4 regions of the Pseudomonas sp. GW821-FHT02C04 genome follow, and region 1 is predicted to be linked to each of the others. Evidence: predicted binding sites of a transcription regulator. Region 1 holds the regulator's gene; each other region holds the start of a gene.
What was found. The regulator FliA, encoded in region 1, starts transcription of late flagellar genes. The targets are predictions, from matches to a motif close to CTAAAGTTTNNNNNNNNNNNGCCGNTAA.
Positions count from the first base shown of each region.

Region 2: a site for FliA is predicted at 2,877-2,904, ahead of AC07VV_RS22215 (flagellar protein MotY). Genes of this name have one in related genera too.
Region 3: a site for FliA is predicted at 2,381-2,408, ahead of AC07VV_RS15790 (methyl-accepting chemotaxis protein). Genes of this name have one in related genera too.
Region 4: a site for FliA is predicted at 1,221-1,248, ahead of AC07VV_RS16945 (methyl-accepting chemotaxis protein). Genes of this name have one in related genera too.

Region 1 is NZ_JBWKVT010000003.1:122,432-128,185, forward strand. It holds gene AC07VV_RS12490 (chemotaxis protein CheA) at 1-1,198, opposite strand, end outside; gene AC07VV_RS12495 (protein phosphatase CheZ) at 1,238-2,026, opposite strand; gene AC07VV_RS12500 (chemotaxis response regulator CheY) at 2,044-2,415, opposite strand; gene fliA (RNA polymerase sigma factor FliA) at 2,583-3,323, opposite strand; gene fleN (flagellar synthesis regulator FleN) at 3,320-4,150, opposite strand; gene flhF (flagellar biosynthesis GTPase FlhF) at 4,264-5,604, opposite strand; gene flhA (flagellar biosynthesis protein FlhA) at 5,616-5,754, opposite strand, start outside.
Region 2 is NZ_JBWKVT010000006.1:310,754-316,507, reverse strand. It holds gene AC07VV_RS22235 (bacterioferritin-associated ferredoxin) at 1-124, opposite strand, end outside; gene AC07VV_RS22230 (peroxiredoxin) at 416-1,018, shown strand; gene rnt (ribonuclease T) at 1,093-1,767, opposite strand; gene pyrC (dihydroorotase) at 1,764-2,810, opposite strand; gene AC07VV_RS22215 (flagellar protein MotY) at 2,970-3,878, shown strand; gene AC07VV_RS22210 (argininosuccinate synthase) at 4,008-5,225, shown strand; gene AC07VV_RS22205 (hypothetical protein) at 5,387-5,754, opposite strand, start outside.
Region 3 is NZ_JBWKVT010000004.1:3,471-9,224, forward strand. It holds gene AC07VV_RS15775 (TonB-dependent siderophore receptor) at 1-612, opposite strand, end outside; gene AC07VV_RS15780 (FecR domain-containing protein) at 699-1,712, opposite strand; gene AC07VV_RS15785 (sigma-70 family RNA polymerase sigma factor) at 1,712-2,212, opposite strand; gene AC07VV_RS15790 (methyl-accepting chemotaxis protein) at 2,524-4,404, shown strand; gene AC07VV_RS15795 (SRPBCC family protein) at 4,463-4,930, opposite strand; gene AC07VV_RS15800 (amino acid adenylation domain-containing protein) at 4,954-5,754, opposite strand, start outside.
Region 4 is NZ_JBWKVT010000004.1:274,453-280,206, reverse strand. It holds gene AC07VV_RS16960 (formimidoylglutamate deiminase) at 1-137, shown strand, start outside; gene AC07VV_RS16955 (lipocalin family protein) at 186-755, opposite strand; gene AC07VV_RS16950 (hypothetical protein) at 787-1,041, opposite strand; gene AC07VV_RS16945 (methyl-accepting chemotaxis protein) at 1,324-3,216, shown strand; gene AC07VV_RS16940 (hypothetical protein) at 3,401-3,556, shown strand; gene AC07VV_RS16935 (DUF924 family protein) at 3,545-4,147, opposite strand; gene AC07VV_RS16930 (class 1 fructose-bisphosphatase) at 4,151-5,161, opposite strand; gene AC07VV_RS16925 (DUF3999 domain-containing protein) at 5,357-5,754, opposite strand, start outside.

The sequences.
Region 1 (5,754 bases):
CCAGGCGCACCAGACGGTTACGCACCAGTACCAGCTCGCCGACCATGTTCATGATTTCGTCGAGACGTGCGGTGTCCACACGAACGGTAGTCTCGGCTTCGCTCGCCGGTTTTTCCGGTGGCGGCGTCGCCGGTGCACGGGCCGGAGCCGGTGCAGCAGCGGCGGCTGGCTTGGCCGGTTCCGCTTTAGGCTCAGGCGCTTTTGCAGCAGGTTTTGCCGCAGCAGCCGGGGCCTTGGCGGCAGGCGCTGCAACAGCCGAAGCATTGCCGGCCGTCACGACGGCACCGGTGGCGACGTCAGTGAACTTGCCTTTGCCATGCAGATCGTCGAGCAGCGATTCGAATTCGTGATCGCTGATCAGATCGCTACCGGCCGCCGCCGCTGCCGGAGCAGCAGATGCAGGCACCGAAGCAATCGCCGATTCCAGCGCATCAACGGCGAAGTTGCCCTTGCCGTGCAATTGATCGAGCAAGGCTTCGAATTCGTCGTCGGTGATGTCCGAGCTGTCGCCCGCTGCCGGAGCAGCAGGTGCAGCGGCAGCTGGTGCCACGGCGTCGGCCGCGAACTGGCCCTTGCCGTGCAACTGGTCGAGCAGCGACTCGAATTCGGCGTCGGTGATTTCATCGCTGGCCGCTTCGGTGGAAGCAGGCGCAGCGGCAGCCGCCGGGGCTTCGGCTTCGGCCTTGACGGCGTTCAGCGAGTCCAGCAACTGTTCAAATTCGTTATCGGTGATATCGCCCGAATCGCCTTCGACGACCAGTTCTTCGATCATCTCGGCAACAGGCGAAGCCGGGGCTTCATCCGCCGATTGCGGTTCGGCCAGGCGCGCCAGGGCGGCCAGCAGTTCCGGGGTTGCAGCGGTGATCGGGCTGCGATCGCGGACTTCGCTGAACATGCTGTTCACCGCGTCCAGCGCTTCGAGCACCACGTCCATCAGTTCTGCATCTACGCGACGTTCACCCTTGCGCAGGATGTCGAACACGTTTTCGGCGATGTGACAGCACTCCACCAGCTCATTGAGCTGAAGGAAGCCGGCGCCCCCTTTTACAGTGTGGAAACCGCGAAAAATTGCGTTGAGCAGATCTGCGTCATCCGGGCGGCTTTCCAGCTCGACCAGTTGTTCGGACAGTTGCTCAAGAATCTCGCCGGCCTCAACCAGGAAATCCTGAAGGATCTCTTCATCGGCGCCGAAGCTCATTAATGGGGTGCTCCTACAGGTCTAAAAACCCAAAAAAACTCAAAATCCAAGGCTGGATAGCAAATCGTCCACATCGTCCTGACCGGACACAACGTCTTCTCGTTTATCGGCATGAATCTGCGGACCTTCACCCTGCGAGAGATGTTTTTGTGGATCTTTTTCAGCGAGCATTGCCGCACGGTCATGTTCGATGCCCGCGAAGCGGTCCACCTGACTGGCCATGAGCACGAGTTTGAGCAGATTGCTTTCGACTTCGGTGACCAACTGGGTCACGCGCTTGATCACCTGACCTGTGAGGTCCTGGTAATCCTGGGCCAGCAGAATGTCGTTGAGGTTGCTCGACACCGCGCGGTTGTCCGCGCTGCTGCGTGCCAGAAAACCGTCGACCCGACGCGCCAGCTCGCGGAACTCTTCAGCCCCGACTTCACGGCGCATGAAACGTCCCCAGTCGGCACTCAATGCCTGGGCTTCGTCAGCCAGGCCATTGACCACCGGCGTGGCGCTTTCCACCAGGTCCATGGTGCGGTTGGCCGCGGCTTCGGTCAGCTTGACCACATAGCCCAGACGCTCGGTCGCATCAGTGATCTGCGACACTTCCTCGGCCTGCGGCATATGCGGGTCGATCTGGAAGTTGACGATTGCACTGTGCAGTTCGCGTGTGAGCTTGCCCACTTCCTGGTACAGGCCACGGTCACGGGTCTGATTGAGCTCATGGATCAGTTGCACGGCGTCGCCGAACCTGCCCTTTTCAAGGCTTTCGACCAGTTCGACCGCGTGTTTTTTCAGAGTCGACTCGAAGTCGCCCTGTGAAGATTCGTTATGCTCCATAGCTCCCCCGCGCGTCATCAGCCGATGCGTTCGAAAATCTTCTCGATTTTTTCTTTCAGCGCCTGAGCCGTGAAAGGTTTGACCACGTAGCCGTTAACGCCGGCCTGGGCCGCTTCGATGATCTGCTCGCGCTTGGCTTCAGCAGTCACCATCAGCACTGGCAGGTGCTTGAGTTTTTCATCGGCGCGCACGTGACGCAGCAGGTCGATACCGGTCATGCCAGGCATGTTCCAGTCGGTCACCAGAAAGTCGATGCTGCCGCTGTTGAGCACCGGAATGGCAGTGGTGCCATCGTCGGCTTCAACGGTGTTGGTGAACCCGAGATCACGCAACAGGTTCTTGATGATCCGCCGCATCGTTGAGAAGTCATCAACGATGAGGATTTTCATGTCTTTGTTCAATTCGACCTCCAAGCAGTCTTAAACGCGCCCAGCACCTGGACGCGCCATTTCAATCAATCCGGCAAAGCACTCGATGACTGTCTGGAGCACAACAGAGCAAGACCGGTGCCGTTCACCACCGCACCAGCCTCGTTCGCAGCGTCCCCACACTGCCCTCAGCGCGCTCGCCACTCCCCCAAACGCCCCCGCAAACGGGCCGCGCACTGGCTGTGTAACTGGCTGACCCGCGATTCACTGACGCCAAGGACTTCACCGATTTCCTTGAGGTTCAGCTCTTCGTCGTAGTACAGCGCCAACACCAGTCGCTCACGCTCCGGCAAATTGGCAATCGCGTCCGCCAACGCAGCCTGGAAGCGCTCATCTTCCAGATCGCGCGACGGCTCAAGATGAGCACTTGCGCCATCCTCGTGCAGCCCTTCGTGTTCGCCGTCCTGCAACAGGTCGTCGAAACTGAACAGTCGGCTGCCCAGGGTGTCGTTCAAAATCCCGTAGTAATCGTCGAGACTCAATTGGAGTTCGGCCGCAACCTCGTGATCTTTAGCGTCACGGCCGGTTTTAGCTTCAATCGAGCGAATCGCGTCGCTGACCATACGGGTGTTGCGGTGAACCGAGCGCGGTGCCCAGTCCCCCTTGCGTACTTCATCGAGCATGGCGCCGCGGATCCGGATGCCCGCGTACGTTTCGAAACTGGCGCCTTTGCTGGCGTCGTATTTGGTCGAGACTTCGAGCAGGCCGATCATCCCGGCCTGGATCAGGTCTTCGACCTGCACACTGGCCGGCAATCGCGCCAGCAAGTGGTAAGCAATGCGTTTGACCAGTGGCGCGTAACGCTCGATCAGCTCGTACTGCGCGTCACGTGCCGACTTCTTGTAGAAATTCATACCGCTGGCGGTCATAGCACAGGTCCTGCCGTTTGCTGCACGAGGCGCTCGACGAAAAATTCGAGGTGGCCGCGCGGGTTGGCGGGCAGCGGCCAGGTGTCGACCTTCTGTGCGATCGCCTTGAACGCCAGTGCGCACTTGGAACGCGGGAAGGCTTCATAGACCGCACGCTGCTTCTGCACCGCCTTGCGCACGCTTTCGTCGTAAGGCACCGCGCCGACGTATTGTAGGGCGACGTCGAGGAAGCGATCCGTGACCTTGGTCAACTTGGCGAACAGATTGCGACCTTCCTGCGGGCTCTGGGCCATGTTGGCCAGGACGCGGAAGCGGTTCATGCCGTAATCGCGGTTCAGCAGTTTGATCAGCGCGTAGGCGTCGGTGATCGAGGTCGGCTCGTCACAGACCACCAGCAACACTTCTTGCGCCGCGCGAACGAAACTGACTACCGAGTCACCAATACCCGCAGCGGTGTCGATCACCAGTACGTCGAGATTGTCGCCGATGTCGCTGAACGCCTGAATCAGACCGGCATGCTGGGCCGGGCTCAGGTGAACCATGCTCTGGGTGCCGGAAGCGGCCGGCACGATGCGGATCCCGCCGGGGCCTTGCAACAGCACGTCGCGCAGCTCGCAGCGGCCCTCGATCACATCGGCCAGGGTACGTTTGGGCGTGAGGCCCAGCAGAACGTCGACGTTCGCCAGACCCAGGTCGGCGTCCAGCAGCATGACCCGACGGCCAAGCTCTGCCAGCGCCAGGGACAAGTTCACTGACACGTTAGTCTTGCCGACGCCACCTTTGCCGCCGGTCACCGCGATCACCTGTACGGGATGCATGCTGCCCATGTTATTTCTTTACCTTGTCTTGCATAGACGGAGGCCACATTACTGGCTGCGCGTTCACAACCGGAACAATGCATGGCAGACCATCGATGTAGGTACAAAAACTGTTCATTACCTCAGCCAACCTGCTTGGTGGGACTGTGGTAGATATCAGCGAACATGTCAGCCATGGCTTCTTCGCTGGGTTCTTCCTGCATTTGCACGCTGACGGCGCGGCTGACCAATTGATGACGGCGCGGCAGATGCAGATCATCCGGAATCCGTGGGCCGTCGGTCAGGTAGGCGACCGGCAGTTCATGACTGATCGCCAGGCTCAGCACTTCGCCAAGGCTGGCCGTCTCATCCAGTTTAGTCAGGATGCACCCGGCGAGCCCGCAACGCTTGTAACTGTGATAAGCGGCGGTTAGAACCTGTTTCTGGCTGGTGGTTGCCAGTACCAGATAATTTTTCGACCGAATGCCACGACTGGCCAGACTTTCCAGCTGCATGCGCAGTGCCGGATCGCTGGCCTGCAGGCCGGCGGTATCGATCAGCACCACGCGTTTGCGCAGCAGTGGATCCAGCGCCTGCACCAGGGACTGGCCCGGATCGACGTGGGTCACCGATACATTGAGGATCCGGCCCAGGGTTTTCAACTGTTCCTGAGCACCGATGCGGAAGCTGTCCATGCTCACCAGCGCAATGTTCTGCGCGCCGTACTTGAGCACGTAACGGGCGGCCAGTTTGGCCAGGGTGGTGGTCTTGCCCATGCCGGCCGGGCCGACCATGGCAATGATCCCGCCCTCTTCCAGCGGCTCGACTTCCGGCGTGGCGATCATCCGCGCCAGGTGCGCCAGCAACATGCGCCAGGCCTGACGAGGTTCTTCGATATCGCTGGTCAGCGCCAGCAGGTCGCGCGACAACGGGCCGGACAAGCCGATGCGTTGCAGACGACGATAAAGGTTCGCCTGAGCCGGACGGCTGCCTTGCAGCTGATTCCAGGCCAGGGTGCCGAGCTGCACTTCCATCAGCTCGCGCAGACTGTTGAGTTCGAAACGCATCGAATCCAGCGCACGCGGATCGACACCAGCGGCAGCTGGCGCAGGTGCCGGAGCTGGACGCGCCGGAGCAGCGTAAGTCGGTTCTGTCAGAGGCTCGGCAGCCGTCAGCGGCAGGCCGGCGGTCAATGGCAGACCGGAGAACAACTGGCGATTGGTGTTGCCGTCGGCCTCACCACGCATGCTCAACTCGGCCTGGGCAGTAACGATGCGCGACTGGGTCTTGCGCAGCTCGTCTTCGAGTTCCATGTTCGGAACCCGTGGCGCCAGCGCCGACAATTTGTAATCCAGCGCCGCCGTCAGCTCGACGCCGCCGGCAATGCGGCGGTTGCCAATGATGGCGGCATCAGCGCCCAGCTCATCACGAACCAGCTTCATGGCCTGACGCATATCGGCGGCGAAAAAACGCTTAACTTGCATAAACCACTACCTCAGCCGTTGGGCCCTACTGTCGCAACGATGGTCACTTGCTTGTTGTCCGGAATTTCCTGGTAGGCCAGCACATGCAGTCCAGGGACTGCCAGGCGGCCAAAGCGCGAGAGCATCGCGCGAACCGGGCCTGCTACCAAC
Region 2 (5,754 bases), on a different contig from region 1:
CACATTTGCCGCATTGGCTGGCTACGCCGGTGGCCTGACGGACTTCTTTATAGCTGCAGCAACCTTCATAGATCGCTTCGCGGATCTGTCCGTCGGTGACGCCAGTGCAGAGGCAAACATACATAAGTGAGAACCGTCGCTGGTTGTGGCTCAATTGCGATGGATCTTAATGTTAACGAGAATGATTGTCAAAGTGCTTTCCCAAGGGTTTTCATCGTGAACGGTTGTGGCTGACGAACGGTGGTGCATGGCTGAATGCCAGCCGGGATTTCGCGAAAAACCGTTAAGGACAGTCGAAAAACGCAGTGTATGATGGTCGGCCCTTGCGAAGGGGGTTCGTGTCACAGGGCTGTCGCCTGAGGGTGGCAGGCTGGCGCGAACCCTGAACTTCAAGTTTCTACACCAGGAGATATCAATGAGCGTACTCGTAGGCAAACAAGCCCCTGACTTCACCGTCCCGGCCGTACTCGGCAATGGCGAGATCGTTGACAGCTTCACCCTGTCCTCGGCCATCAAAGGCAAATACGGCCTGGTGTTCTTCTACCCGCTGGACTTCACCTTCGTCTGCCCGTCCGAGCTGATCGCTCTGGACAACCGCATGGCCGACTTCAAGGCACGCAACGTAGAAGTGATCGCTGTTTCGATCGACTCGCACTTCACCCACAACGCCTGGCGCAACACCCCGGTCAACAATGGCGGCATCGGCCAGGTGAAATACACCATGGCTGCCGACATGAAGCACGACATCGCCAAGGCCTATGACGTTGAATCCGAAGGCGGCGTGGCTTTCCGTGGCGCGTTCCTGATCGACGACAAAGGCGTTGTCCGCTCGCAGATCATCAACGACCTGCCGCTGGGCCGTAACATGGAAGAGCTGATCCGTCTGGTCGACGCTCTGCAATTCCACGAAGAGCACGGCGAAGTCTGCCCTGCCAACTGGAAAAAAGGCGACAAAGGCATGAACGCTTCGCCAGAAGGCGTTGCGGCTTACCTGACCGAGAACGCTGCTGCCCTGTAAGGCGCAACGTCGAGGTACAAAAAAACCGGCTCTTGAGCCGGTTTTTTCATGCGCGGGATTTAATCCGGCGACCATCAGTCGTCGAAGTCTTCCCAGCCGCCCATCTGTTTCCAGCGGTTGACGATGCCGCAGAACAGCTCGGCCGTCTTTTCGGTGTCGTAACGCGCGGAGTGCGCTTCACGGCCATCGAAATCGATGTCGGCTGCCTGACAGGCCTTGGCCAGCACGGTCTGACCGTAAGCCAGACCGGCGAGGGTCGCGGTGTCGAAGCTGGAGAACGGGTGGAACGGGTTGCGCTTCATGTCCAGCCGCGCAACGGCAGCGTTGAGGAAGCCCAGGTCGAAGCTGCTGTTGTGGCCGACCAGGATCGCCCGCTTGCAACCGTTGGCCTTCAAGGCCTTGCGCACGCCACGGAAGATATCGGTCAGGGCCGTCTCTTCGCTGACTGCCATGCGCAACGGGTGATCGAGCTTGATCCCGGTGAACTCCAGCGCGGCCGCTTCGATGTTGGCGCCCTCGAACGGCTCGACACGGAAGAAGTAGGTGTGATCCGGGTAGACGAAACCCTTTTCATCCATGGCGATGGTGGTCGCGGCAATCTCCAGCAACGCGTCGGTGGCCGAGTTGAAACCACCGGTCTCTACGTCGACGACAACCGGCAGGTAGCCGCGAAAGCGTGCTGCCATCGGATGACGGGAACCGCCGCCACCTTGACCGTCCAGTTCGTCGTCGAAATGGTCTTCACTCACGCGTGTTCCTCCAGCAGGCGCCAGCGCAGTTTTTCACCGGCGCGCAGCGGGATAACGGTCAGCTCGCCGAATGGCAGGCTGGTTGGGGCGGTCCATTCTTCACGGACCAGGGTGATGCGATCGGTGTTCGCCGGCAGGCCGTAGAAACGCGGGCCGTTGAGGCTGGCGAAGGCTTCGAGCTTGTCCAGCGCATTACGCTGTTCAAAGGCTTCGGCATACAACTCGATGGCGGCGTACGCGGTGTAGCAGCCGGCACAGCCGCAGGCGGCTTCCTTGGCGTGCTGGGCGTGCGGCGCCGAGTCGGTGCCGAGGAAGAACTTCGCGCTGCCGCTGGTGGCGGCGTCGAGCAGGGCTTCCTGGTGGGTATTGCGCTTGAGGATCGGCAGGCAATAGAAGTGCGGCCGGATTCCGCCCACCAGCATGTGGTTGCGGTTGTAGAGCAGGTGATGCGCGGTGATCGTCGCGCCGACGTTGGCCGAAGCTTCGTTGACGAACTGCACGGCGTCGCCGGTGGTGATGTGTTCGAACACGACCTTGAGCGTCGGGAAACGCTCGACTACGCGGCGCATGTGCTCGTCGATGAAAATTTTCTCGCGGTCGAACACGTCGACGTCGCCACGGGTGACTTCACCGTGGATCAACAGCGGCATGCCGACTTCGGCCATGGCTTCCAGCGCCGGGAAGATCTTGTCGATGCTGGTGACCCCGGAATCGGAGTTGGTGGTGGCGCCGGCCGGGTACAACTTGGCCGCGTGGACAAAACCGCTGGCCTTGGCTTCTCGAATTTCTTCGGGCTGGGTACGGTCGGTGAGGTACAGCACCATCAACGGCTCGAAACGACTGCCGGCCGGGCGGGCAGCGAGAATCCGCTGGCGATAGCCGTCGGCTTCAGCGGCGTTGCGCACCGGAGGTACCAGGTTAGGCATGATGATCGCGCGACCAAAGGTGCGCGCAACATCTGCAACGGTATTGGTCAACACGGCACCATCGCGAAGATGAATGTGCCAGTCGTCGGGACGCAGCAGGGTCAGGCGGTCGGACATGAGGGGATTCCAGGCGGGTCAAACTGAGGCGAATGCTACCGGAAAAGACTCTTGCAGGCACTCGCTATCAAGTTTTGCGACGAGCGTCCGATATCCCATAGGTATGCCGTAAACATGTATGTATCGGTCTTTTTGTTGTAGAAGCCAATGGAGCCTCCCGTGCGCCAGCGTTATTTAGCCTTGCTCAGTGTGTTTGCCAGCCTTCCGGCGATGGCGCTGACCTACCAGACCCGTCTGGAGAACATTGAGTGGACGGTCGAGGGCGACAAGTTCGAATGCCGCCTGACGCAGCCGATCACCGATTTCGGCTCGGGCCAGTTCGTGCGCAAGGCCGGCGAGCAGGCGACATTCCGTCTGAACGCCTACAACGCCATGCTCGGCGGCGGTTCGGCGACCTTGATGGCGGCAGCGGCGCCCTGGCAGCCGGGCCGTGGCGATATCAATCTGGGCACGGTCAGGATCGGCAGTGGCAATATCCTCTTCAACAGTTCTCAGGCGCAGGCCGGACAGTTGATCAGCGGCCTGATGGACGGACGCAGCCCCGTGGTGCGCCATGCATCGGGCGATGGCCGTGTGTCGGAAGTGCGTCTGTTGCCGGTCAAGTTCAGCAAGGCGTTCAACGACTATCAGGCCTGCGTGGCGAAACTGCTCCCGCAGAATTTCGAGCAGGTCAAACAATCGCAGATCGGTTTCCCCGGCGAAGGCATCGAACTGGACGCCGCCGCCAAGGCCAAGCTGCAAGTCATGCTCGAATATATGAAGGCCGATCCGACGGTCAACCACATCGAGCTCGACGGCCACTCCGACAACAGCGGCAATCGCCTGACCAACCGCGAGCTGTCGCGCCGGCGCGCCTTGGCGGTGGTCGACTTCTTCAAGGCCAACGGCATCCAGGAATCGCAGATCACCGTGCGCTTCCATGGTGAACGTTACCCGTTGGTGCCTAACACCAATGCCGCCAATCGGGCCAAGAACCGTCGGGTCAACGTGCACCTTGCGCGGGTGGCGCCGACCACCGCTCCTGCGCCTCAGGCCAGCACACCGGCCAACGCTGCGGCAACGTCCTGACCTGCCGGTCATCGTCGCCCTCTCGACAGATTCTGTCGCTTTGTCGTCTTAAGCTGTCGCGCCTCTGTAAATTATCGCGTTTGAGCGGTAGACTCCTCGGCTTTCCGTAGAACCCCGTGGAGTGATGGCATGGCGGACGTAAACAAGGTCGTTCTGGCGTATTCCGGCGGCCTGGACACTTCGGTGATCCTCAAGTGGCTGCAGGATACTTATAACTGTGAAGTCGTGACCTTCACCGCTGACCTGGGTCAGGGCGAAGAGGTCGAACCGGCTCGCGCCAAGGCTCAGGCCATGGGCGTCAAAGAAATCTACATCGACGACCTGCGCGAAGAATTCGTGCGTGATTTCGTGTTCCCGATGTTCCGTGCCAACACCGTTTACGAAGGCGAGTACCTGCTGGGTACTTCCATCGCGCGTCCGCTGATCGCCAAGCGTCTGATCGAAATCGCCAACGAAACCGGTGCCGACGCCATTTCCCACGGCGCGACCGGCAAGGGCAACGACCAGGTACGTTTCGAACTGGGTGCCTACGCGCTCAAGCCAGGCGTAAAAGTGATTGCCCCTTGGCGCGAGTGGGACCTGCTGTCCCGTGAGAAGCTGATGGACTATGCCGAGAAGCATGCGATCCCGATCGAGCGTCACGGCAAGAAAAAATCCCCGTACTCGATGGACGCCAACCTGCTGCACATCTCCTATGAAGGCGGCGTGCTGGAAGACACCTGGACCGAGCACGAAGAAGACATGTGGCGCTGGACCGTCTCCCCGGAGAACGCTCCTGACACTCCGCAGTACCTGGAACTGACCTACCGCAATGGCGACATCGTCGCGCTGGACGGCGTCGAAATGACCCCGGCCACCGTGCTGGCGACGCTGAACAAGATCGGTGGAGCCCACGGTATCGGCCGTCTCGACATCGTCGAGAACCGTTATGTCGGCATGAAGTCCCGTGGCTGCTACGAAACCCCGGGCGGCACCATCATGCTGCGCGCTCACCGCGCCATCGAGTCGATCACCCTGGACCGCGAAGTCGCTCACTTGAAAGACGAGCTGATGCCGAAATACGCCAGCCTGATCTACACCGGTTACTGGTGGAGCCCGGAGCGTCTGATGCTGCAACAGATGATCGACGCCTCCCAGGTCAATGTGAATGGTGTCGTGCGCCTGAAGCTGTACAAGGGCAACGTGATCGTGACCGGCCGCAAGTCCGACGATTCGCTGTTCGACGCCAACATCGCGACCTTCGAAGAAGACGGCGGTGCCTACAACCAGGCCGACGCGGCGGGTTTCATCAAGCTCAACGCGCTGCGCATGCGTATTGCTGCCAACAAAGGCCGCAAGCTGTTCTGAGTCCTTCGGGCCAGACGTGAAATAGCGGTCTTGTCGTTCTGACAAGACCGCTATGCTGCAAAACCCTTCTGTTTACCTGATCGTTGTCGATCAGCGTTCCCGAATTCATCTGTTGTACTTTGGGCATCGCATTGATGTGCTTCGTGTCTCTGCGCCTCAACTTAAATTCTTCCCAATACACTGATGTTCTGCGTTTGAACGTCGTAAATAATACAATACGTCGTCCCCGCGGCTTTTCTTCCTCGCTTGAGCGATTTGGCGATATTTTCTTTCGGTAAAATGTCTGACATATCATCCGTTAAAACGAGGAATATTCTGAGCGAGTGCTTTACGGGTTGTGGGATTTTTTCCAGGAGTGTATTTATTTTTGATTCGACGTCCATGCCTCGAATGTCAATGACGCACAGCGTACTCAGCGGTTTCGGTAGTTTTACAGTCTGAATTCCGGCAATGGGTTGGTCAGTCGGTTCTTCGGGGAAATCAACGTTGTTATCTTCAAATGCTTTCAGGAAGTTCTTGTCGTCATCAA
Region 3 (5,754 bases), on a different contig from region 1:
GGTCAGCACACCGGGGGTGTAGCGCATGGCCTGGGACACGGTTTGCGAGCCCTGATCGTCCATTTGCTCGCGGGTGACCACGGACACGCTTTGCGAAGTTTCCAGCAGCGCGGTGCTGGTTTTGGTGGCGATCTGACTGTGCGTTGCGTTGTAGCCGTCCATGCTGCCCAGTGCGTTGCCGAGGGCAAAACCTTTGATGTCGGTAGTCGGCAGGGCCAGCGCTTCGGTTTCAGCAACGGAGCGCAACACATAGCTGCTGCCGCCCTGGCTGACCGCCTCCAGACCCGAACCACCGAGCAGATGGCTCAGCGCCTGATCAGTCGAATATTCGCCCTGCACGCCGGGTGATTGTCTGCCTTGCGTCTGCTGCGGGGTCATCGACAACGTGATGCCGGCCTGGCGCGCAAACTGGTTCAGCGCCTCGCCCAATGGCCCGGCGGCGATGTTGTAGCGGTGGCTGCTGACCTCACTGCCGCTCGCCGCGACACTCAGGTTCGGCAGCAGGCCGACGCCCAGTGCGGTGGAGAACAACGCGGCCCGAACGGCGTGGCGCAGAAGGCCCGATTCGGCAGTGAAATTCAGAGGGTTCTTACAGGTAACGCGCGCAGTCATTGTAGGTTTCCGTGGCAAGTCGCGAAGGCTGAATTGAAGTGCTTACTGACTAAGCCGGCCTTGCCACGAAAACCCGCCAAAAAAATTCAGACTGCTCGTTCCAGCGTTACCCACCAGCGGGTGCGATAGCGCAATTGCACCGGCAGCGTCTGCGGCAAAATCGCCAGCAACTTGTCGGTGTCATCGAGACGGAACACGCCGGACAAGCGCAGATCCGCCACCTGCGGGGCGCAACTCAGGAAGCCCTGACGATAGCGGCCAACCTCATTGAGGAAGTCGCCCAGGCGCATATTGCGCGTCACGATAAGTCCGTCGATCCAGGCGCCGGCATCCATGTCCAGCGGCGGAGCGGGACGCACTTGATGGTGGTCGATCAAATAACTCTGACCGGCAAGCACCTCAGTGGAAGCGCCATCGCTCGTCCGTGGCGAATGAATCGCGACTCGGCCACTGGTGACGCTCAGGCGCGTGCAATCACCTTCCTGACGCAGGATGAATCGAGCGTCGAACGGCTCATAACTGCCATGACGATTTTGCACTCGCAGCGGTCGATCAATCCCCGAACCTTCGTCGGCGCCGCCGCAGGTCACGATGATTTCGCCCCGGGTCAGTTTGATCAGCCGCTGTTGCGCGGTGTAATCGAGGTCCACGGCGCTGGCCGTGTTCAGTTCGATCCGTGTGCCATCGGGTAACTGGAATCCGCGGCGCTCGCCGGTGGCGGTGGCGTAATCGGCGCTCCATTGCTGCCAGGCAGACGTGTCTTTGGCCAGCCACGCGGCGGAGCCCATCAACAACGCGCCGGACAGCAGCTTCAACGCCTGACGGCGACCCAGGCTCTGCGCACTGTTTTCCAGTGTGTTGAATGCCACTTGCGCACCCGGAGCGGCGCGCAGATTTTGGGTCAGCTCACTTTGCAACGACTGCACCCGCTGCCAGGCCAGTTCGTGATCGTGGTGTTCGGCGCGCCACTGTTCGCATTGGTGGTTCAGACGCGGATTTCCGTGGTTATTACGCAGGCGCAGCAGCCAGTGGATTGCCTGTTTGACCACTTGTTGCGGTGGTTCGGCGCGGCGGGCGAGTGACACGTTATCGACCGGCATCAGCTTTCGTACCGCAGCACGTAGCAGTGATACAACGCATCGGCGACGTAGCGCTCCACCGAGCGCAAGGACAGGCCCATCTGCTCGGCGATCTGCTTGTGGGTCAATCCTTCGCACTGCGCCAGGAGAAACGCCTGACGTACTTTTGGCTTCAGTCCTTCAAGCATGCGGGCAATGCTTTCCAACAGCTCGATCACCAGTGCGCGGGATTCGGCGCTGGGTGTTTCGGCTTCCGGCAAGTGGGCGATGGTTTCCAGATACGCGCGTTCGATTTCCTCACGACGCCAATGGTCGATCACCAACCCACGAGCGATGGTGCGCAGAAACGCGCGGGGCGCCTTGAGTTCGAGACGTTCGGTGCGTTGCAGCAGACGCACGAAGGTGTCCTGGGCCAGATCCGCCGCATCGGCCGCATTGCCCAGCCGCGCGCGCAACCAGCCGTTGAGCCAGCCGTGATGACGACTGTAAAGCGCCTGTACTGCAAACTCAGGTGAGGACATGAACGCGACAGCCCGAACGTCACAAATGATAATTAGTCGCATTGTCATCAAGGGTTACAGAATTTGCAACCGGCGCTGCAAAACAGTCATTAAAAAATGATGGGCGAACGCTCTGGCACGCCGTTCGGCGGGAATCTGGCAGAAATGCCGTCCATTTCCTACAAAGCGCTAAGTTTTCTCCGAAGCGTGCCGACAGACTGGTGAGACATGCGTGCACCAAAGTAGAGCGGCCATCAGAACGCTGCCTGCGCTGTACATGGAATGTTGCATCCGGAACGCATCCCCACTTTTGGCATAAGAAGTCCCATGAAATGAATCTCAAGTTCAGCCATAAAATCCTGTTGGCCGCCTCGGGCGTCGTGGTCCTGGCGTTCGCGCTGTTCACTCTGTACAACGACTATCTGCAGCGAAACACCATTCGCCAGAACCTCCAGTCCTCCGTCCAGCAGGCCGGCGACCTGACCGCCAGCAGTGTGCAGAACTGGATGAGCGGGCGGATTCTGGTGCTGGAAAATCTCGCGCAGAACGTCGCCCATCAAGGCAAGAATGCCGACTTCCCTGGGCTGGTCGATCAACCGGCCTTCACCTCGAACTTCCAGTTCACCTATGTCGGCCAGGCCAACGGTGTGTTCACCCAGCGCCCTGACGCGAAGATGCCGGACGGCTACGACCCGCGTCAGCGTCCCTGGTACAAGCAGGCCGTGGCCGCTGACCAGACCATGCTGACCCCGCCATACATGGCCGCCGTCGGCGGTCTGGTGGTGACCATCGCCATGCCGGTGAAAAAGAACGGCGAGCTGCTCGGTGTGGTGGGCGGTGACCTGAGCCTGGAAACCCTGGTGAAGATCATCAACTCGGTGGACTTCGGTGGCCTGGGCCACGCGTTCCTGGTCAGCGGTGACGGTCAGGTGATCGTCAGCCCGGACAAAGACCAGGTGATGAAGAACCTCAAGGACATCTATCCGAACACCGATGTGCGCATTCAGAAGGGTAACCAGAATGTGATGCTCAACGGCCAGGAGCGGATCCTGTCGTTCACCCCGGTCACCGGTCTGCCGAATGCCGAGTGGTACATCGGTCTGTCGATCGATCGCGACAAGGCCTACGCTGCACTCAGCCAGTTCCGTACCTCGGCACTGATCGCGATGTTCGTCGCAGTGGGCGCGATTGCGGTCTTCCTGAGCCTGTTGATCACCGTGCTGATGCGTCCGCTGATCACCATGGGCCGTGCGATGCAGGATATCGCTCAGGGTGAAGGTGACCTGACCCGTCGTCTGGTAGTGGAAAGCAAAGACGAGTTCGGCGAGCTGGGCAGTTCGTTCAACCAGTTCGTGGAGCGGATTCACGCCTCCATCTCCGAAGTGTCTTCCGCGACTCGTCACGTACACGACCTGTCGCAACGGGTGATGGCATCCTCCAACGCCTCGATCATCGGTTCCGACGAGCAAAGCGCGCGCACCAACAGCGTGGCTGCCGCGATCAATCAGCTGGGTGCCGCCACCCAGGAAATCGCCCGCAACGCTGCCGATGCTTCGCAACACGCCAGCGGCGCAAGCGAGCAGGCCGATGACGGTCGTCAGGTGGTCGAGCAGACGATTCAGGCGATGACCGAGCTGTCGCAAAAGATCAGCCTGTCGTGCACCCAGATCGAAACCCTGAATGCGAGCACCGACAACATCGGCCACATTCTCGATGTGATCAAAGGCATCTCCCAGCAGACCAACCTGCTGGCGCTGAACGCGGCCATCGAAGCGGCCCGTGCCGGTGAAGCCGGACGCGGTTTCGCGGTGGTGGCGGACGAGGTGCGCAACCTCGCTCACCGCACCCAGGAATCGGCGGAAGAGATCCACAAGATGATCACCTCGCTGCAGGTCGGTTCGCGCGAAGCGGTGACCACCATGAACGCCAGTCAGGCGTCCAGCGAAGAGAGCGTTGAAGTGGCGAACCAGGCCGGTCTGCGTCTGGTCAGCGTGACCCAGCGCATCGGCGAAATCGACGGCATGAACCAGTCGGTGGCAGCGGCTACCGAAGAGCAGACTGCGGTGGTGGAAACCCTCAACGTCGACGTCAACCAGATCAACCTGCTGAACCAGCAGAGCGTGGCCAACCTCAATGAAACGTTGAAGGATTGCGATGCGTTGTCGCAGCAGGCCAACCGTTTGAAACAACTGGTCGATAGCTTCAAGATCTGATCGCTTGCGGTCAAAAAAAGCCCGCTGCGGAGTGATCCGCCGCGGGCTTTTTCATGCCTTACACAAACAGCTTCAGCACATTGCCCATCGCATCATCGGCAAATCCCTGGACGAAATCCTTGAACCCCGGCAGCGCCTCGGGCCCACCGCTGGCCGGCTCGGCGATGATCGTCCAGGTCGCCCGCGATTTGCCCGCGCCCAGCGACTCCACATTCATCGCCGCCCACAGATTGGCCACGCCCAGGGTGTTGTAGATCGTGGTCCAGGTCATGCTCAGCGCCTGGTCGTCCCGGGAGTTGAGTTGCTCGACCACCACGTTGCCATCCTTGAAGAACTTCTTGCGCAGCGACGACACGCCTTCACCGGTCATCTCGATGTGCGACAGCGCCGGAATGAAACGGTCGAAGCCGTCGAATTTGCCGACCACTGCCCACACTTGTTTGGCGTCCACCGGCACTTCCACCGAAGACACGACGTGGCAGCCGTGAGGGTTTTTGATCAGGGTGTCGGGTTGAAGATTGCTCATGGTGTTGCTCCTTGGTGGTTGAGTCAGATGAAGTTGATTTCTTTCAGGTAGTCGCAGCCGCGGCGCAGCAGCGCCGGGGATTTTTCCGGGTAGTGCGCGCCCATCTGTTGCACGCCGGCCTGGGCGTTGGCGTGGCCGATCAGGGAGATGTCGCCGATGTCTTCCTCGAAGCCGTTGAGGTAGAAACCGAGCACGCCGAACAGCGCGTTGTCGGCATCGACCCGGCCCAGTTGCTGTTGCCAGTCGGCAACGCTGACCAGCGAAAATTCGCTGCCGGTTTCGCGGAATGAAGCGACGTAGGCATCCCAGCTCAGGGGCTCGGGGTTGTGCAGGTTGAACACCGCCCGTTCGGGCGAATAACGGCTGGCGTGGAAGGCGATGAAACGGGCGAGAAAATCCACCGGCATCAGGTCGAAATTCAGCGCGAAGGCCGGGACCTGACCGAGCTGGATCGAGCCCTTGAGCATCAGCATCAAACGGTTCTTGTGCGGCTGGCAGACGCCGCTGAGGCTGTTGAAACTGATGTTGCCGGGCCTATACAGATTGACCCGCACCCCGCGTTCCCGCGCCCGTTCGAGAATGCGCTCGCCGACCCATTTCGACAGGTTGTAGCCGTTGCGGATGTAGATCGGCGGCGTCGGTGCGGCGGGCAGTTCCAGCACCCGGCCTGCGTCGTCGACAGTGCTCGACGCCGACAGCGTCGAGACGAAGTTGAACACCTTCTTGCTGCGCCCTTCGCACAGGCGCAGCAGTTCGAAAATCGGCTCGACGTTGTCCGCCGCCAGCGACTCGTAATCGAGGACGTGATTGACGTTGGCCGCGTT
Region 4 (5,754 bases), on a different contig from region 1:
GGCTGTTTGCCGGTGGCGACCGTCAGGTGCGCGATGTATTGGTCAACGGTCAGTGGGTCGTGCGTGACGGGCGACATGCCGGGGAGGAAGACAGCAATCGCGCCTTCACCCAGGTCCTGCGAGACCTTTTGGGCTGACACAAAAAAACCTGTGGAGGGCAACCTCCACAGGTTTTTTGTTGCGCGTCAGTTGGACGTCTTGGCCATCTGCTGATCCGACGCCCGCCAGATCAATCGCGTGGTGTCGTAACCCTGCTGACGCGCCTTGCTCAGCAGTTCTTCGCGCACCACACCGTTGACGGTCGGCGTGCGGGACAACAGCCACAGGTAACGTCGGCTCGGGTCGCCAACAATGGCGGTCTTGTAGTCGTCACTGACGTACAGCACCCAGTATTGACCCTTCGCCGAACCCGGAATCAAGCGCGAGAACCAGGTATCGAACTCGACCCACAATTTGTCGGTCTTGCCCGGCACCTGTGGATAAGCCGTGCCCTTCACCTCTTCCCACTGCCAGTCCTTGGTCAGGCAACGATTGAACACGCCGAGGTTGCCGTCAGGCTGGAGGCTGTAGCGGGCTTCGGATTGCGCACAGTTGCGCTGGAAATACATCGGCAGCCGCGCCAACTCGTACCAGGTGCCCTGATAACGCTTGAGATTGACGCTGTGGACTGTCTTGGGCGCCAGCGGATCTTCACCGGTCGTGGCGCAGCCGGCCAATACCAGGCCGGCAAAAAGGACAAGCAATAACCGCTTCATTGTTTTTCTCCCGTGGGCGCGTAGCCCCGGTTTACTTCAGGCCTTGGCCGGAAAACATCAACACTTTGTCACCGGCGTACTGCACGCTGATAAAGCTGTTCTTGTCGCCCCAGGTGCAACTGGACATGCCGAGCGCGCCCGAGCAATCGGTGGGCTTGCCGAGCAGCGTCTCCACTTCGGCCTTGGCCATGCCGGCCGAGAGCTTCGAGTAGTTTTCCTGATTGACCTTGCTGCATGCGGCCAACAGCACGCAAAACGACAGAAGGGCGATAGATCGCAGCGACATGGTGTAACTCCTGGAACGGAAGGGGGATGGCATGGCGCCAACCAGAAGCTTAGAAGAGAAAACCCCTGTCTGGTTCCCTGGGCACATGGCTATTTGTTAGCCCGCTCGTCCGGCATTCATCGGCAAATCAGACACTTTGTAGGGCTATTGAGCATTTCGTCGCCTTTCGCAAAAGCCGCCTAATCTTTGGCGCGCCGCGGTCGAAATAAGAGCAGCGCAAAGCCCGATAGTGTGGCAAATTGCCGCCCTTTCTTGACCAGCCCCTTCGCGGTAGCTCACTTAATGACCAGAAACATGAAATTCAGCCACAAGATCTTGTTGGCTGCCGCCCTCGTGGTGGCCGTTGCGTTCGCCTGTTTCATTTTGTTCAACGACTATCGACAACGCGAAGCCCTGCAAAGCAGCACCGAAGCATCAATGCAGGAACTGGGCAGCCTGACCACCAGCAACATCCAGACCTGGCTGGAAAGCCGCATCCAGTTGCTGCAATCGATGTCGCAGCAGGTTGTCGCCGACGGCAATGCCCCGGCGAGCCTGAAACGCATCATCGACCTGCCCGCCTACACCGGCAATTTCCAGCTCAGCTATTTCGGCGGTGCCGACGGCGTAATGTTCTCGGTGCCGGCCGGCAACCGCGCACCGGATTACGACCCGCGCGCCCGTGGCTGGTACAAGGCTGCGAACAGCGCCCAACAGACCATCGTCACCGAACCGTACATCGCCGCTTCGTCGGGCAAACTGGTGATTACCGTTGCCACTCCGGTGCAGCGCCAAGGCCAGATGATTGGTGTGGCCGGTGCCGACATTGATCTGTCGAGTGTCAGCGCAATCATCAACTCATTGAACTTCGGCGGCCATGGCCACGCGTTCATCGTCAGTGCCGACGGCAAGATCCTGATCCACCCGGACAGCAAACTGGTGCTCAAGACGCTGGCCGAGGCCTATCCCAACGGTGCACCAAAAGTCAGCCCGGGCCTGAAGGAAGTCGAGTTCGACGGCAAGACCCAACTGATCTCCTTCACTCGCGTCAACGGCGTACCGTCGGCCGACTGGTACGTGGGCCTGGTGCTGGACAAAGACACCGCGTTCTCGATGCTCAGCGAGTTCCGCACCTCGGCACTGATCGCCATGGTCATCGCCGTCGTCATCATCATCGCCCTGCTCGGCATGCTGATCCGCGTCCTGATGCAACCGCTGCTGACCATGGGTCGCGCCATGCATGACATCGCCGAAGGCGAAGGCGACCTGACCAAACGCCTGACCATCCACGGGCACGACGAATTCGGTGCGCTGGGCTTGTCGTTCAACCGCTTCGTCGAGCGTATCCACACTTCGATCCGCGAAGTGTCGTCGGCCACCGGGCAAGTCAACGAAGTCGCCCTGCGCGTGGTCGCGGCGTCCAACTCGTCGATGTTCAACTCCGACCAGCAAGCCTCGCGCACCAACAGCGTGGCCGCCGCGATCAATCAACTCGGCGCCGCCGCCCAGGAAATCGCCCAGAACGCTGCCCTCGCCTCGCAACATTCCAGCGATGCGCGCAGCCTGGCCGAAGACGGCCAGCAGGTGGTGGATAAAACCATCCACGCCATGCAGCAGCTGTCGGCGAAGATCAGCGATTCCTGCGGCAACATCGAAACCCTGAACAGCAACACCGTGAACATCGGGCAGATTCTGGAAGTGATCACCAGCATCTCCCAACAGACCAACCTGCTGGCGCTCAACGCTGCGATCGAAGCGGCCCGTGCCGGTGAGGCCGGTCGTGGTTTCGCCGTGGTCGCCGACGAAGTACGCAACCTGGCGCACCGCACCCAGGACTCGGCGCAGCAAGTGCAGAAAATGATCGAAGAGCTGCAAATCGGGGCGCGCCAGGCGGTCGGCATCATGACCGAGAGCCAGCGCGAGAGCGAAAGCAGCGTCGGCATCGCCAACCAGGCCGGCGAACGCCTGGAAAGCGTGACCCAGCGCATCGGCGAGATCGACGGCATGAACCAGTCGGTGGCGACGGCGACTGAAGAGCAGACAGCCGTGGTCGAGTCGATCAACGTCGACATCAACGAGATCAACACGCTGAACCAGGAAGGTGTGGAGAACTTGCAGGCGACGTTGCGCGCTTGTGCGGATCTTGAGCAGCAGGCGGCGCGGTTGAAGCAGTTGGTGGGCAGCTTCCGGATCTGAGGCGCGGCTACTGACCTCATCGCTGGCAAGTCGAGTCGTCGCACCGTAGCTCCCACAGGTAATGTGTGTTTACACAATTTGTGTTTCACATCAAACACTGTGGGAGCGGGCTTGCCCGCGATAGCGGTATACATGACGCAGAAGGCCGAAAATGTAATCCGCGATTCGCAAGGAGATGTGGCTAATGAACAAGAAACACGATTGCACGGATTCAGATCAAACTACTTTACTGGCAATCCTTGCATTGGGTGCCGACGAGATTGATCAAGAAAAGTACAGAGACGTTGAAGACTTGTTTCTTGAATTGGATAAAGTGGACGCGGACAAGCTAGAAACTTGACCCAAGCTGTTTGAGAAACGCCAACTCCTGCGCCGTAGACACCCGCCCCAACACCGCATTGCGATGCGGAAACCGCCCAAACCGCGCAATCACCCGCTGATGCCGCTCGGCATAATCCAGGTTGTCGGCAAACACCCCGCGCTCCGCCTCCGGCTGTTCAGCCACCAGTTCGATGAATCGCGAGACGGCTTCATTCTGCACCGCGAGGTTTTCGCAGTGTTCGAAGACGAGGTAGATGAAGAGGCGCTGGATCGGTTTCAACTGCCGATCGAAGTCTGCAGCAATCCCCTGAGCAACCAGCTTCTGTGCCCTTAGATCACCAGAGAAAGCTTTGGGAGTATCGCGAAAGATCATTCGCGGGAGTTGATCGAGCAGCAGCACCACCGCCAACCAACCTTCGGGACGTTGCGTCCACTCGGTCAATTCGCCAGCGAGGGCCTGATCGACAAAGACCCCGAAACGCTCACGCGCTTCGAGGTCCTGGCTGTCTTTCTTGCCAAACCACAACTTGCCCTGTTGCGCCGTCACTTCAGTGGCTGACTCGGAGTGACCGAACCACCAATCGAGCAACGGCTGCCAGGGCGCGGTCATGGTTTATTCCTTGTGGTAAGCCGTGGCGCGAGCAACTTCTTCTTTCGAGCCGAGGAACACCGCTACGCGCTGGTGCAGGCCTTCTGGCTTGATGTCGAGGATGCGCTGGTGACCGTCGGTGGAAGCGCCGCCCGCCTGTTCCACCAGGAACGACATCGGGTTGGCTTCGTACATCAGGCGCAGTTTGCCTGGTTTGGATGGCTCGCGGCTGTCGCGCGGGTACATGAACAGACCGCCACGGGTCAGGATGCGGTGTACGTCGGCAACCATCGCCGCGACCCAGCGCATGTTGTAGTTCTTTTTCAGCGGGCCTTCTTCACCGGCCAGCAGTTCCGAAACGTAGCGCTGTACCGGGGCTTCCCAGTGACGCTGGTTGGACATGTTGATGGCGAATTCCTGGGTGCTTTCAGGAATGGTGATGTCTTCGTGAGTCAGGACGAAGCTGCCCATTTCGCGGTCCAGGGTGAAGCCTTTCACACCGTGGCCCAGGGTCAGCACCAGCATGGTTTGCGGACCGTAGATGGCATAACCGGCAGCCACTTGCTGAGTGCCTGGCTGCAGGAAGGCCTTTTCATTCAAAGGCTCGTTCTGGCTCAGGTATTCGTTCGGGCAACGCAGTACCGAGAAGATGGTGCCGACCGGCGCGTTGATGTCGATGTTCGACGAACCGTCCAGCGGGTCGAAAACCAGCAGGTAGGCGCCTTTCGGGTATTTGCCCGGGATCTGGTAGGCGTTGTCCATTTCCTCGGACGCCATGCCGGCCAGGTGACCGCCCCATTCGTTGGCTTCGAGCAGGATCTCGTTCGACAGCACGTCGAGCTTCTTCTGCACTTCACCTTGCACGTTTTCAGTGCCCATGCTGCCCAGAACGCCGCCCAGGGCGCCTTTGGACACGGCGTGGCTGATCTCCTTACAGGCACGCGCCACCACTTCGATCAGGAAGCGCAGATCGGCAGGAGTGTTGTTGCTGCGGGTCTGCTCAATCAAATAGCGACTCAGGGTAACGCGGGACATGGACGGCTCCGGTGGAATGGGGGGCTAAAAACCCGCGCAGTTTACAGGGAGTCTGAAACCGTAGCGAGCAATGACGCCCGGTAACGTGCGTCGGGTGCAATTCCTGCTATCAGACGTGATCGAACCGAGAGAGTTCATGCACCGGATTCAGCGTAGTTGGAAACCCGACGGGTGTAGAGGCCACACCCGTCATATTCAGGACTTGGCCGGCGGCTTGCGCAGCAGACTGAACGCCATCGCTGCCAGAAACAGCACACTGAGCAGCAACACCGCCCACAGGCCGAATTTCTTCCAGTTGGTGTCGGTTGCAGCCGCCGAGGTGGCCGTCGAAGTCTGGGTCGCCACCGCCTCACCCTGCACCGTCGCCTTGCCAAGTGTGGCCAGTTTCTCCGGTTTGAAGTCGGGGATGAGCGTGGTCAGCGGCAGGTTCGCCGTTCTCACCGTCGGATTGCCCAGCGCCAGGCTGTAAGGCCCGTCGCCGCGTGCGAGGAAGATCACCTGGGTGGCGCGCACCGCGTACTTGACGCTCGGCGCCTGTTCGCCGAGGCCGCCGCCGCGTTCGTCGACCGTCAGTTTCAACTGCTGGACGGTCT